Regions from separate parts of the Thermoanaerobacter sp. X514 genome, predicted to be linked through region 1. Evidence: riboswitches for the same ligand, from Rfam matches in the RefSeq annotation. Region 1 holds a riboswitch; the other holds the start of a gene.

Region 1 (7,596 bases):
TTTATACGTTCCCCTATAACCCTTAAAGAATAATCGTGGCCTATGAAAACTGTTTTTGTATTGGAAGCTACAGCTGTAAATTTGTTGACTTTGACTTTTGGCTTTAAATCTTTTACAGCTTTTTTAACAAGTTTTATATAGTGAGGAGTAGTACCGCAGCACCCTCCCACTATAGATGCTCCTTTTTCAACAAGAGAAGGAAAGAAACTAGCAAATTCTTCTGGTTTTAAGTCGTAAACTGTTTTGCCGTCGCGAATGACAGGCATACCTGCATTAGGTTGTGCAATAATAGGTATGCGAGAAACTTGAGACATTTTTTCCACTACACTTACCATTTTATCGGGACCTGTCGAGCAGTTAACGCCAATGGCATCTAATCCTAACCCTTGTAAACTAACTACTACAGTTATAGGGTCTGACCCCATGAGAGTCCTTCCATCTTCTTGAAAAGTCATTGTACATATAACTTTCATGTTTGAATTCTCTTTAGCAGCAAGAATGGCAGCTTTTGCCTCCAGCATATCTGACATTGTTTCAATTAAAACAATATCTGCTCCCGCTCTTTCTGCAGCTATAACTACTTCTTTAAAAACATCATAAGCTTCGTCAAAAGTCATGTCTCCATAAGGGGTCAAAAGTTCTCCAATAGGTCCTATAGAAAGTGCCACAGGTTTATCTTTGGAAGCTTCTTTGGCAATTTTGACAGCCTGAGTGACAATATTGAAAACCTCATTTTCCAGTCCATATTTTGCTAATTTTATCCTGTTAGCGCCAAAGGTATTTGTCTCAATCACATCCGCTCCTGCTTCTATATAGGACCTGTGGATATCAAATACTACTTCTGGATGGGTTATATTCATATATTCGGGACACTCTCCAGTTTTTAAACCCCTCTCTTGAAGTTGTGTCCCCATTGCTCCATCAAAAACAATCACTCTATTTGAAAGTTCTTTAAAAATGTCTAACATTTTTAACCTCCATTTAATTCATCTGTACGTTATTTTCTGCAAAATCACAGACTAAATCATCGACTCTTGAAATTATTTCTAACACAACATTTGTACTCCCTAAAGGCATAATGTGAATTCCTGCAACTTCACTGCGTATCCGCTTTATAAACTCTACAGCTATGTTTATTCCCTCTTCTCTTCCTCCATCCTTTAGCCTTTCTAAAACTTTTTCTGGAATATCTATACCTGGCACTTTTTCATTTAAATTGACTGCCATTTTATAGCTTTTAAGAGGTAATATGCCTATCAAAAGTGGTACATTGAAATTTTTAATCTTTTCAATAAACTTAAATAAAATTTCCTCATCATAAACCGGTTGTGTTTGAATAAATTCTGCCCCTGCCTCTATCTTAACTTTAAGCTTCTCTAGTGCTTCATCCCTTAAATCATTTGGATTTGCAGTCGTACCGGCGCAAAATTCTGTTGGGGAATCTAATTTATTTCCATTGTAATCATAACCTCTATTAAAAGCACTGATAATCTTTAAAAGCCCAATAGAATCTACATCATATACCCCTTTAGCCTGAGGAGTATCTCCACGGGAAGGGTCATCTCCTGTCAATGCAAGTATATTTCTCACCCCTAATGCATAAGCTCCTAAAAGCTCTGACTGAAGGCCTATCAGATTTCTGTCTCTACAGGTCAAATGAAAAATAGCTTCAATGTTTAAGTGGTCTTGTAAAAGGTGAGCGACTGCTATAGGACTCATCCGCATATTCGCCATAGGACAGTCCGTTATATTTAAGGCATCTACAATGCCTTTTAATTTTCTCGCTTCTTCAATAGTTTTCGTTATATCTACCCCTTTTGGCGTAGAAATTTCTGCTGTCACAACAAACTTCCTTTTCTTAAGTTTAGTACACAAATTTTCATTTTTCAACATCTACATCGCCTCCATTTTTAAAAATAAAAAAGTCTCTTCGCCAAAAGAAGAGACACCAAAACTCTCTCATCTTTCAGCGAAACGCTGCTGGAATTGGCACCAAGACGCATATAAAATGCCGGTTGCCGGGTTTCATCGGGCCAGTCCCTCCACCACTCTCGATAAGAGATTTTAAAGTATTAAATTGTTAAACTATTTAAGCTATATGATACTATGGATTAACTCCTATGTCAATAGAAATTTTTTTGTCCCTCTCTAAAGATTTTGCAGGCTTTTAACTTTTTTAAAATAAATCTGTAAATTTTTTATGTTATTTGCTATACTATAATTGTAAAGAATATAAATTTTCGAGAAAGGAATGTTTTGAATGTTCTCATCTCTTATTTTTGGTATCCTTTCTATTGGATCAATTATACTTTACGGTTTAATCTGGTGGAAAATTTTTGATAAAACTGGTTATGGAGGAGCATATGGTCTTTTGATGTTTATACCTATTGTGAATTTTATAATGCTTTTAGTATTAGCATTCACTGAGTGGCCCGTACATAGATATAAAAATTATTGAGCAATAACACTGTTTTTATTTTTAATACTTGTGCAAACACTTGCATAATGATTTTTTTAATATTATAATATACTTAACACTTGGAAAATGAGGAGGTTTAATATGGGTAATGAAAAATTACCAAGAGTAGCCTATTTCTGCATGGAATATGGCTTACAGTCAGATTTCAAACTATATGCAGGTGGCTTAGGCATTTTAGCAGGAGACCATCTAAAAGCTGCAAAAGAGTTAGGTATGCCTTTAGTAGGAATAGGCATACTGTGGAAACAAGGTTATACAGAACAACATATCGGTGAAGACGGATACCCCTATGATGCCTATCGCAATTACACACGTAAGTACGACTTTTTAAAGGACACTGGAGTAAAGGTAAAAGTAAAAATAAGAAATAGAAATGTGTATTGCAAAGTATGGTTGATAGACAACTTTGACAATGCTCCTCTGTATTTGCTTGACACAGATATACCAGAAAATGGGGACAGATGGATAACAGGTCAACTTTATGGATGGTTTGGTGAAGAAAGAGTTGCACAGGAAATAGTATTAGGCATTGGCGGAGTAAGAGCTTTAAGAGCTTTGGGAATTGATGTTGATGTTTATCATTTTAACGAAGGGCATGCAGTATTAGCAGCCATTGAGCTTATAAAAGAAAAAATGGAAAATCAAAATATGAGTTTTGAAGAAGCATGGAAAGCCACAAGGGAAGAAGTAGTATTTACAACCCATACCCCTGTTAAGGAAGGAAACGAATCTCACGATTTAGAACTTCTTATGTATATGGGTGCAAACAATGGCCTTTCAATTGAGCAAATGGCCCAAATTGGTGGCGTTCCTTTTAATATGACAGTCGCAGGTTTGAGACTTTCTCGCATTGCAAACGGTGTCTCAAAACTTCACGGGCAAACTGCAAACAGAATGTGGCAGCATGTTGACAACAAAGCACCTATAATCTCCATAACCAATGGTATTGACAGAAATACTTGGGTAGATAAAAGGATAATAGAAGCCTACAACAAAGGTGAAGGGCTCCTACAAACTCACAATATTTTAAAACAAGAATTAATTGATTTTGTATATCAAAAAACAGGAGTTAAATTAGACGCTGATAAACTTTTGATAGGTTTTTCAAGGAGAGCTGCTCCTTACAAAAGAAGCGATCTTATATTTACCAATGACGAAGTTATAGGTGATTATTTAAGGTCTAAAAAAATTCAAATGGTGTTTTCAGGAAAAGGTCATCCATTAGATGACGTGGGTAAAAAAATTGTCGCAAAATTAATAGAGATGACAAAGAAATATCCTGAAAGCGTAGTATTCTTAGAAGATTACGATATGACAATAGGAAAAATGCTTACTCGAGGCACTGATGTGTGGTTAAACAATCCAAGAAGACCATTAGAGGCCAGTGGTACCTCCGGCATGAAAGCCGCCATGAACGGAGTGTTAAATTTAAGTATTTTAGATGGATGGTGGCCAGAAGCTTGTATAAACGGAGTAAATGGCTGGCAATTTGGGGATGGTTTTGAGTCTGACAACATAGAAGAATTAGACAAACACGACCTTGAAGCACTCTATGACGTCCTTTTAAATAAAGTAGTTCCAACCTACTACAATGATAAAGCGAAATGGGAAAACATGATGAGAGAAAGCATAAGGACGACTTATGAAGCTTTCTCAGCTAATAGAATGTTAAAAGAATACTACGATTTAATGTACACAAAAAAATAAGTCAACCCCTATTTAAAAAGGCCGCGCAATTGCCCGGCCTTTAATTTATTTTCCCAATCTTTTTTCTAACAATTCTTTTTCTTTTTCATATCCTGGTTTTCCTAAAAGTGCAAACATGTTTTTCTTGTAAGCCTCTACTCCTGGTTGGTCAAATGGATTAACCCCATTTATATATCCGCTTATAGCACAAGCCATTTCAAAGAAGTAGACCAGATTGCCAAAATAGTAAGCTGATATTTCAGGGATATTTACTACAAGGTTAGGAACATTTCCATCTGTATGAGCCAATAATGTTCCTTCAAAAGCCTTTTTATTGACAAAATCTATAGTTTTTCCTGCTAAAAAGTTAAGCCCATCTATATTGTCCTTGTCTTCATTTATAACTATATCTTTAACAGGTTTTTCAACATTTAAAACTGTTTCAAAAATATTTCTGCTTCCCTCTTGTATAAACTGCCCCATTGAGTGTAAATCTGTCGTAAAATCTACTGAAGCAGGATAAATTCCCTTATTGTCTTTACCTTCACTTTCTCCAAAAAGCTGTTTCCACCATTCAGAGAAATAGTGAAGCTTTGGCTCATAATTTACAAGTATTTCTATAGCTTTGCCTTTTCTGTACAAAATATTTCTCAAAATTGCATACTGCATGCTGATATTTTCATTAAGGTTGTCTTTGGTATAGACTGTTGAAGCATCATAAGCTCCCTGCATCATATCGTCTATGCTAATGCCTGCTACTGCTATTGGTAGAAGGCCTACAGCTGTCAAAACTGAGTATCTTCCTCCAACATTGTCAGGAATCACAAATGTTTCATATCCTTCTTCATCAGCTAATTTTTTTAAAGCTCCTTTCGCTCTATCTGTTGTCACATATATTCTCGATTTAGCCCCTTCTTTTCCATATTTTTTCTCAAGAAAATCTCTAAAAACTCTAAAAGCTATTGCCGGTTCTGTAGTAGTACCAGATTTAGAAATCACATTTATTGATACATCTTTGTCCTCTATAAGTTCAAATAAATCACTTAAATATGTAGAGCTTATGCTGTTTCCAGCAAAATAAATCTCCGGCATATTCCTCTTACCTTTTGGCAACAAATTATAGAAGGAATGAGAAAGCATTTCAATTGCCGCTCTTGCCCCTAAATAAGACCCACCTATACCTATTACTACAAGCACATCAGAATCTGATTTAATCTTCTCTGCTGCTTTTTTAATGCGTTCAAACTCTGCCTTATCATAGTCTTTGGGAAGACTCACCCATCCTAAAAAGTCATTTCCTTGAGCATTTTTACTAAGCACCATATCAAGAGATAATTTTGCATGCCTTTCCATATATTCGATTTCTTTTTCACTTACAAATTGCAGCGCTTTTGAATAATCAAAGCTTATCAATTTCCTCATATGTAAACCTCCATTCTTTATTTACATACTTATTTTATACCATAAATCTATGTTGTTCAAGTTTTTCAAAAGTATGTATAAGTTTACTTAGCTTTATTTTTACATACCCATAAATTTTTGTCAATCTTTTTGGAATTTTTACTTTATGGGATATAATATAAAGAGGAGGTGCGAAATTATGGAGGCATTAGAGGCTTTAAAAAAGAGAAGAAGTATAAGGAAATACATAGATAAACCTATTCCAAAAGAAATATTAGAAGACATAATAGACTGCGCAAGGCTTGCTCCCAGTGGAAATAACGCACAACCTTGGCATTTTGTCGTTATAACAGACAAAGAAAGACTTAAATTCATAGCAGAAAAAGCTACATATGGGAAATTCATTAAAGATGCAGGAGCTTGTGTCATCGTCTACTGCGATAAAAATAACAGACATCATTTAGAAGATGGTTCAGCAGCAACAGAAAATATATTACTCGCAGCTACTGCCTACGGCTTAGGTTCCTGTTGGGTAGCTGGGTATAACAGAACCTATGAAAAAGAAATAAACGAATACCTCAACATTCCTGACAACTTAAGAATGATTTCTATTATATCATTAGGATATCCCGCAGAAGAACCACAACCAAAATATAAAAAAGCTTTATCTGAAGTTTTACATTGGGAAAAATTTTAAATGAAAGAGGGTTATAATATGTCAAAAATAGTGGAGAGATTTTTAAAATATGTAAAATATCATTCAACATCGGATGAAAACTCAACAACTTATCCCAGCACTGAGGGACAAGTAATATTTGCAAAAGAATTAGCAAATGAGCTTGAAGAAATAGGCCTTAAAGAGGTAAATGTAGATGAAAACGGTTATGTTACGGCTTTACTTCCTTCAAATACTGACAAAGAACTCCCTACAATAGGATTTATAGCTCATATGGACACAAGTCCTGACATGTGCGGCAAAGACGTAAAGCCTCAGATAATAGAAAATTATGATGGCAAAGATATAATCTTAAACAAAGAAAAAAACATAGTATTATCTCCTACTGAATTTCCAGAGCTTAAAAATTACATAGGAAAAACTTTAATCACCACAGACGGAACAACTCTTTTGGGAGCTGATGATAAAGCAGGAATTGCAGAAATAATAACAGCTATGGAATATTTAATAAATCATCCTGAAATAAAGCATGGCAATATAAAAGTAGCCTTCACACCTGATGAAGAAATTGGTAGGGGTGTAGACAAATTTGATGTAAAAAAATTTAATTGTGATTTTGCTTATACTGTAGATGGCGGTGGAATTGGAGAAATAGAATACGAAAATTTCAATGCTGCCAGTGCTAAAATCAAAATTAATGGCAGAAATGTGCATCCTGGAACAGCAAAAGGCAAGATGAAAAACTCCATTTTGATTGGAATAGAACTCCAAAATATGTTACCTGAGCATGAAACTCCTGCCAATACTGAAGGATATGAAGGATTTTATCATTTAAACAATTTTGAAGGCAATGTAGAACAAACTAAAATGTATTATATTATCAGAGATTTTGATAAACAAACTTTTTTAGATAAAAAAGAATACCTAAAAAGCATTGTAGAAACATTAAATAAAAAATACGGTGAAGGCACAATAGAGCTTGAACTTAAAGACCAGTATTACAATATGAGAGAAATAATTGAAAAGCATATGCACATAATTGATACAGCATTAGAGGCAATGAAATTAGTAGGAGTCGAACCTAAAATAGTGCCTATAAGAGGGGGCACTGATGGAGCAAGATTAAGCTACATGGGACTTCCAACACCTAATTTATTCACAGGTGGACATAATTTTCATGGTAAATATGAATTTATACCAACATACGCAATCGAAAAAGCCGTCGAAGTTATAATAAAAATAATTGAGCTTTATGCACAAAAATAAGGGATAGCCAAAAACTATCCCTTTAATAATTCTTTTTTAAAGACTTTACTGATATCTCAACAAACATTTTATAATTCAATCATACTAC
Region 2 (7,596 bases), 520 kb from region 1:
CTTAGCAAAAAACAGCACAAAAACTCCTAAAAAAGCTGGTATTAAAGAATACATAAAAACCGCCTTATAATTCCCTTTGTAAGAAGTCAAAAAATAATAGGCTAAAGCAATTCCAATCGTTGCCCCTAAGGTATCCAATGCTCTATGAAGTCCATATGCTCTTCCGATCTTATCTTTATCTACAGCTTCAGCAATTAAAGCATCTCTCGGGGCTGTTCGTATTCCTTTTCCAAATCTGTCACTAGTTCTACCTAAAAACACCCATCCCCATGAAGTAGCAAAATACAAAAACATTTTTCCTATAGTGGAAAAAGAATATCCAGCTATAGCTAAAGGTTTTCTTTTACCTACTTTATCAGATATGTACCCTGAAAAAACTTTAAGTATGCTAGCTAAACTTTCTGCAAAACCTTCAATGATACCCACTATTGCCGGGCTTGCCCCCAGTTGAGAGGTGAGAAAAAGTGGAATCAAAGGATATACCATTTCAGTAGATATATCTGTAAGAAGACTTGTCAACCCCAAAATAATTACATTTAACAATTAAAATGCCTCCCTTCACTCTTTATTATTTTCATAAACCAATGAAGCAAAATATTCAAAGTCTCGACTGGCTTTTTCTAATAAATCCTTAACCTCTTTTTTCATTTCACACTCAAACACATCTCTTTGGGCTACTTTTTCAAACCACTTATATAACTTATTCAACTCATCTTCATTTTCCTCTAATTCTGCAAAAGTAAAATTTTTTCTTGCTATCTCTTTTTCAATCTCTTTAAAAAACTCTTCACATTGTTCCTTTATTTCACTATATTCTTCCCTCCTTTGATGATTAAATTGTTCTATCACATCCTTCTCTATTTCTTCATCAAGGGCCACTACTTCAAAGGCTTTAAAATCTCCTCCAAAGCCTTTAATTTCATCCTTTAGCTTCTCTATTTCTTTTAAAAACCTTTCCATGTAAGGCACAATACATACAGACTGTTGTAAATACAAAGCGCCAATTTTTTTTATTCTTCTCCATATAGTAACCCTAGCTGTTGACGAATCACTTGGGACCTTATACACAAAAAGTAACCACTTCAACTTTCCACCTCCTCTATCTTTCTTTCTCTTGCTTTTCAATTTTCTACTTATGGCAATTAAACTTTAATTCCTATTTTTACATCTTGTTTTATTGTAACAAATGTTACAACTAAAATCAATACAATCAATTTTTCACTATTAAACCCTTCGATTTCATGGTATACTTTTTATATACAATAAAATCTGGAGGTTATACTATGGCTTTGGACGGCATAACTTTACATGCAATAATAAAAGAACTAAAAGAAGAAATTATTGGTGGAAGAATTGATAAAATATATCAACCTGAAAAAGAAGAATTAATCTTTATAATACGAAATAAAGGTAAAAACTATAAACTGCTATTGTCTGCTAATGCAAATTATCCAAGAATATATCTTGCAGAAGAAAATAAAGAAAATCCTGCTGAGCCTCCAATGTTTTGCATGCTATTGAGAAAATTTCTTCAAAGCGGCAGGATAATAGATATAAAACAAGTAGAATTTGACAGAATAGTAAAAATCGACATAGAAACAAAAGACGAATTAGAAAATCAAACAATTAAAACTCTAATTATTGAAATAATGGGAAGACACAGCAATATCATATTAATTGACAAAGCTACTCAAACGATAATAGATAGCATAAAAAGAGTATATTCCGATATGAGTAAAGTAAGAGAAGTACTACCTGGGAGGCAATATGTCTACCCACCACTGCAGGAAAAGTTAAATATAAATAATCTCTCGCTACCTTCTTTTAAAGAAGCTGTTAATAACTACAAGTCAAAAAAAATTGAAAAAACCTTAGTAGATATTTTACAAGGATTTAGCCCCACTTTGGCAAGAGAAGTTACTTTTAGATGTAATATATCTGACAGATTTGTAGAATCAATAGAAGATGAGCAAATTGAAAATCTATATCAAAACATAAAAAAAATATATGAAGATGTTTTAAGCTTAAATTTAAAACCTTGCATTGCCTTTCAGGAAAATGAAGTAATTGACTTTTCTTGTATTGATTTATCTCAATATATTACAAAAACTTTTTTCCCTACAGTGAACAAAGCTGCTTGTAAATTTTTCAGTGAAAAAGCAAATATAGTAAATTTGCAAGTAAGGTCCTCGGATTTAAGAAAAATCATCAACAACAATTTAGAAAAACTTTATAACAAATTAGATAAACTTCAACAAGAATTAAACGAAGCAAAAAATGCTGACACTTTTAGACTTTACGGCGAACTTATAACAGCAAATATGCATTTGTTAAAAAAAGGAATGGAAAGCTTCAAAACCATAAACTATTACACTGGTGAAGAAATTGAAATACCCATTGACAAAAAATATTCCCCTTCAGAAAATGCACAAAGATACTTTAAAAAATACAGCAAGTTAAAAAATGCCAATAAAATAATAGAAAAACAAATATCCGATACTCTTGAGGAAATAACTTATTTAGAAGGTCAACTAGTGAACTTGGAAAATTGTACATTACCATCAGAAATAGAGGAAATAAAAAATGAACTGTCTGAACAAGGGTATATACATAAGCAGCAAAAGAAAAAAATATCACGGCAAACTCTTTCTCAACCGTTACATGTAGTATCTTCAGACGGTTTCGACATATATATAGGGAAAAACAACACTCAAAACGATTATCTAACGTTAAAATTCGCAAATCCTAACGATATATGGCTTCACACAAAAGACATGCCAGGGTCTCACGTCATAATCAAGACAAATAACAAACCTGTGCCTGAAACAACTCTTATTGAAGCTGCAAAATTAGCCGCCAAATATAGCAAAGCGAAACATTCTTCAAATGTACCTGTTGATTATACCTTAAAAAAATACGTAAAAAAACCTTCTGGCGCAAAACCAGGTTTTGTAATATATACAAGCCAAAAGACCCTTTATGTAGACCCAGAGTAAGATGCTTTTTAGGCATCTTACTTCTTATTTTAAAGGCACACTAAATATAGGAATATATTTTCTTCTATTTTCTTGTATAACACTCTCATACAAAAAAACTGTATCTACTAAAATTGCTCCTTTTTCTTGTTTTTCAAAAAGACTATTTACTTCTTCTATGTCAATGCTTAAACGTATGTCTCTGGCAATGGTAATGTGGGAAGTAAACTTTCTTTTATCTTTTTCAAAGCCAATTTTATATAATTCCTCATCTATATTGTCATGCAGTTTATTAAGAAAGGAATTTTCTTCTGTACCTACCCACAATACTCGCATATCGCCATTTCCCTTAAAAAATCCTACTTTGTCAAATTTTATATAAAAGGGACTAATATCTTTTACTGCTACTTCAAGAGAGTCTTTTATTTTCATTACACTTTCTGTTTCTATTTCCCCTAGAAATTTTAAAGTAATATGGAAATTATCTTTATGAGTCCATCTTCCTTTTATCGTATAATTTTTTAACTCTTCCTGAAAACTTGATAATTTCCCTATTGATTTTTCATCTAAATCAATTCCAATAAACGTTCTCATAGCACTCCTCCTTTTTTCTATTTCCATGGAAATAATTGTATTAAAACTTTCATTGTCCTCCTCAAAATTATAGCAAATAGAAGCAAAAAAAATCCATCTCAAATAGACTATTGCTATATTTTTCTTGCCTCTGTTTCTGTTAGCTTTATGATTTTTTAAATAACTTACATCATGACTTTTTTAACCTATTGACAAATGTTTATGTTGATGTTATTATCTAATTAAATTGCTAAAGTGAATAATAAAATAAAAACTCTTATCGAGAGCAGGTGGAGGGACTGGCCCGATGAAACCCGGCAACCGGTGGCCGAAAGTTTTAAACATGCGGCTGCACGGTGCTAATTCCTGCAGAACGTTGAGTTCTGGCAGATAAGAGGATTTAAAAACCTCTTCGTACTGTCAGAAGAGGATTTTTTATTTTTATTTTGGGAAAGGAGGCTTTTCTTTGATCTATATTAGAAATCTTACAAAAGTTTATCATTCAGCTTCAGGAAATGTTAGGGCTTTGGAAGACGTCAACCTCAACATAGAAAAAGGCGATATTTTTGGAATTATAGGTCTGAGCGGTGCTGGAAAGAGTACTCTCCTGCGCTGCATAAATATGCTCGAAAAGCCAACTTCCGGTTCAATTGAGATAGATGGTGTTGAAATGACTCGGCTTTCTCCCTCTGAATTAAAAGAAATGCGAAAAAAAATAGGCATGATATTCCAGCATTTTAATCTGTTATCATCCAGAACTGTCAGAGGCAATGTGGCTTTTCCTTTGGAGATTGCCGGGCTGGACAAAAGGACAATCGATAAAAAAGTAGAAAATCTTTTAGAGCTCGTGGGGCTTTCCGACAAGGCCGACAACTATCCTTCTCAGCTTTCAGGCGGTCAAAAACAGCGGGTAGGTATAGCACGAGCCCTGGCTAATGATCCGAAAGTTCTTCTTTGTGACGAACCTACTTCAGCGCTGGATCCAGAAACAACTCTTTCTATTTTAAATCTTTTAAAAGATATAAATAGGGAGCTGGGAATCACCATAGTTCTCATAACACATGAAATGAATGTCATTAAACAAATTTGCAATAAAGTAGCAGTTATTGAAAAAAGTCGTGTGGTAGAACAGGGACCTCTTATTGAAGTATTTAAAAAACCTCAAACAGAAACCGCACGAAATTTTTTGAAATCTGTAACTTTATCAGAAATGCCTAAGGAATTAAAAGATAGGATTGAAAACTTGTCCCACGAACACTTGGAAGGCAAAATTATTAAAATTGCCTTTTTCGGCGAAATTACAACAGAACCTGTCATATCAAACATTATAAGAAAATTTGATGTTGACACCAATATTCTCTATGGAAACATTGACCACATCCAGGGTATGCCCTACGGTACTCTTATAGTTGAGCTAAGAGGCAAAAACGGTGAAACAGACGCTGCTTTAAAATATCTAAAAGATTTGGGACTCGACGTGGAGGTGATTGAAAATGTCTGAAACTATAAACTTGTTGCTGGTTGCCACATGGCAAACTATTTACATGGTGGCGGTGTCAACGTTCATAGCAACGATTTTCGGGGTACCCCTCGGAATCCTGCTGATGGTAACCGACAGGAATCAGATACTGCAAAACGAACTTTTAAACAAAATACTAGGCACTATTGTAAATATTTTTCGCTCTGTGCCTTTTGTAATACTTTTAATCGTGCTTATACCTTTTACACGATTGCTTGTAGGGAAAGCTATAGGGACCACCGCAGCGATTGTTCCCCTTTCGGTAGCGGCTATTCCCTTTATGGGAAGGCTTACCGAAACAGCATTAAGAGAGGTAGACCGCGGTATCATTGAAGCAGCCCAGTCTATGGGAGCTTCACCCCTTCAAATCATAACCAAGGTGCTAGTCCCCGAGGCTTTACCTTCAATAGCCGCAGGGATTACCATAACTACTATAAATTTAGTGGGATATTCTGCCATGGCAGGTGTTATAGGAGGTGGTGGGCTAGGAGATTTAGCAGTAAGATATGGATATCAGCGATTTATGCTCGACATTATGCTTTATACCGTAGCAATTTTGGTAGCTATGGTACAGCTAATTCAACTCATAGGAGATGTACTAGTAAAACAGCTGTCAAAAAATCGGTAAATTTTACTTTTTTAATAAAGGAGGAGATTGATGTGAAAAAGTTCTTAACTACACTTTTATTACTGAGCCTTCTAACAATTTTTATTGCGGGATGCGGAACAAAACAAGGACCCACTTCCGACAAACAAACCCAAAACCAGGGCGTATCAAAAACAACCATCAAAGTAGGAGCTACTCCAGTGCCCCACGCCCAAATTTTAAACGTCGTAAAACCCCTCCTCGAAAAAGAGGGAATTACTCTAGAGATTGTAGAGTTCACAGATTACGTGCAACCCAACCTAAAGCTAGCTGAAAAAGAATTAGATGCTAACTATTTCCAGCACATCCCTTATCTTGAAGATTTCTCAAAGGAGCATAATCTTGATTTAACATATATTGCTAAAGTTCATATCGAACCCATGGGTATATACTCCCAAAAAATCAAAAACCTCAGTGAGTTAAAAGAAGGCGCTACCATTGCCATACCCAACGACGCTACCAATGGCGGAAGAGCTTTGCTACTGCTGCAATCAGCTGGAGTAATAAAATTAAAACCAGATGCAGGTATTAAAGCAACAGTAAATGACATTGTCGAAAATCCTAAAAAAATTAAGATTTCCGAGCTGGAAGCCGCTACTCTGCCAAGGGTACTGTCAGATGTAGACGCAGCGGTAATAAACACCAACTACGCCTTGGAAGCTGGACTTATACCCACTAAGGATGCTCTCTTTATCGAATCAGCAAATTCCCCTTATGTCAATGTACTGGTGGTCCGCAAAGGCGATGAATCTAGGCCTGAACTTAAGAAGTTAGCCGAAGCCTTAAATTCTCCAGAAGTTAAAAAATTCATTGAGGAAACATATAAAGGTGCTGTCGTACCCGCCTTTTAAGCAGGAGGTGATTTTATTGTCAGAATCTGATAAAACTATCGGTGTCATCGCTGGTACACCAGTAGATACTCAGATGGGAGTCGATTTTATAAGAAAAAAGGGGCTTGAAGCGGTGGGAATCCCTGCTGCTTCAAGCCCCGATGAACAAAACATGCTCCAGTTCTTAAAACCTGATGCTCTCACCCAGAAGGTAATCTCTATTATAGGCGATTTCCAGAAGCAAAACATAAGAAAGGTAATGATTTACTGCAATTCTCTTTCAGCTGCAATAGACCTTGAACTTGTAAAACAAAAGTACCCTGATACCAATATTGTAACACCACTTCAAGTATACCATAGCCTGGCGTCAAGATATAAGCGGTTGGTAATCTTGGCTGCCAATGGCCAGTCCTTGAAGACTATAGAAAAAATCTTTTACGAAAATAATCCTACGATTCAAATCATCGGGGTCACTACGCTTCCAGTAATAAGGGCAATTGAAAATCTCGAAATTCCAGAAATCATCATTGATAAATTTAATCTTGCCGATTTAGTCCCTAAAAACTTCAATGCAGAGGGGCTGGTGCTAGGCTGCACCCACCTACCTTATTTGAAAGAAAAACTTGAACAAAAATTAAACGTACCTATCATTGACCCAGCAGAAAAAATGCTGGCTGAACTCTTTTTGTGAGATTAAAAACACTTGAGCATCAATTTCCGGAGATAAAAACAGAAAAGAGGTAGCCCATTTTAAAAACAGACTACCTCTTTTAAATATGTATAAAATTTTACCGGCAGCGACCTACTCTCCCGCGAAAGCAGTACCATCGGCGCTGGAGGGCTTAACTAGCACCCCAGCCGGTCTTGCGACCGTCTGGGGGCCCCTTGTGGACCGTGTTCGGAATGGGAACGGGTGTTTCCCCTCCGCTATCGCCACCGGAAATCTAGACCCTCAAAACTGCACAAAGCCTTATCGGTCAAGTCCTCGACTGATTAGTACCGGTCAGCTAAGAGTGTTTCCACTCTTACACCCCCGGCCTATCTACCTCGTAG

Evidence for each region. Region 1 has a riboswitch for S-adenosylmethionine ahead of TETH514_RS06130 (methylenetetrahydrofolate reductase). Riboswitches for the same ligand answer to the same signal wherever they lie in the genome.
Region 2: it holds a riboswitch for S-adenosylmethionine, as region 1 does, so the genes downstream of both, TETH514_RS08905 (methionine ABC transporter ATP-binding protein) here and TETH514_RS06130 (methylenetetrahydrofolate reductase) in region 1, are expected to answer to the same signal.

Annotation. Positions count from the first base shown of each region.
Region 1 covers NC_010320.1:1,245,698-1,253,293, reverse strand. The annotation lists gene TETH514_RS06135 (homocysteine S-methyltransferase family protein) at 1-968, opposite strand, end outside; gene TETH514_RS06130 (methylenetetrahydrofolate reductase) at 982-1,893, opposite strand; SAM riboswitch class I at 1,957-2,061, opposite strand; gene glgP (alpha-glucan family phosphorylase) at 2,561-4,186, shown strand; gene TETH514_RS06115 (glucose-6-phosphate isomerase) at 4,232-5,587, opposite strand; gene TETH514_RS06110 (nitroreductase family protein) at 5,766-6,263, shown strand; gene pepT (peptidase T) at 6,282-7,508, shown strand.
Region 2 covers NC_010320.1:1,768,928-1,776,523, forward strand. The annotation lists gene TETH514_RS08885 (MFS transporter) at 1-543, opposite strand, end outside; gene TETH514_RS08890 (Chromate resistance protein ChrB) at 559-1,086, opposite strand; gene TETH514_RS08895 (NFACT family protein) at 1,284-2,996, shown strand; gene thpR (RNA 2',3'-cyclic phosphodiesterase) at 3,021-3,569, opposite strand; SAM riboswitch class I at 3,823-3,945, shown strand; gene TETH514_RS08905 (methionine ABC transporter ATP-binding protein) at 4,015-5,049, shown strand; gene TETH514_RS08910 (methionine ABC transporter permease) at 5,042-5,695, shown strand; gene TETH514_RS08915 (MetQ/NlpA family ABC transporter substrate-binding protein) at 5,728-6,564, shown strand; gene TETH514_RS08920 (aspartate/glutamate racemase family protein) at 6,581-7,234, shown strand; rRNA gene rrf (5S ribosomal RNA) at 7,333-7,484, opposite strand; rRNA gene TETH514_RS08930 (23S ribosomal RNA) at 7,517-7,596, opposite strand, start outside.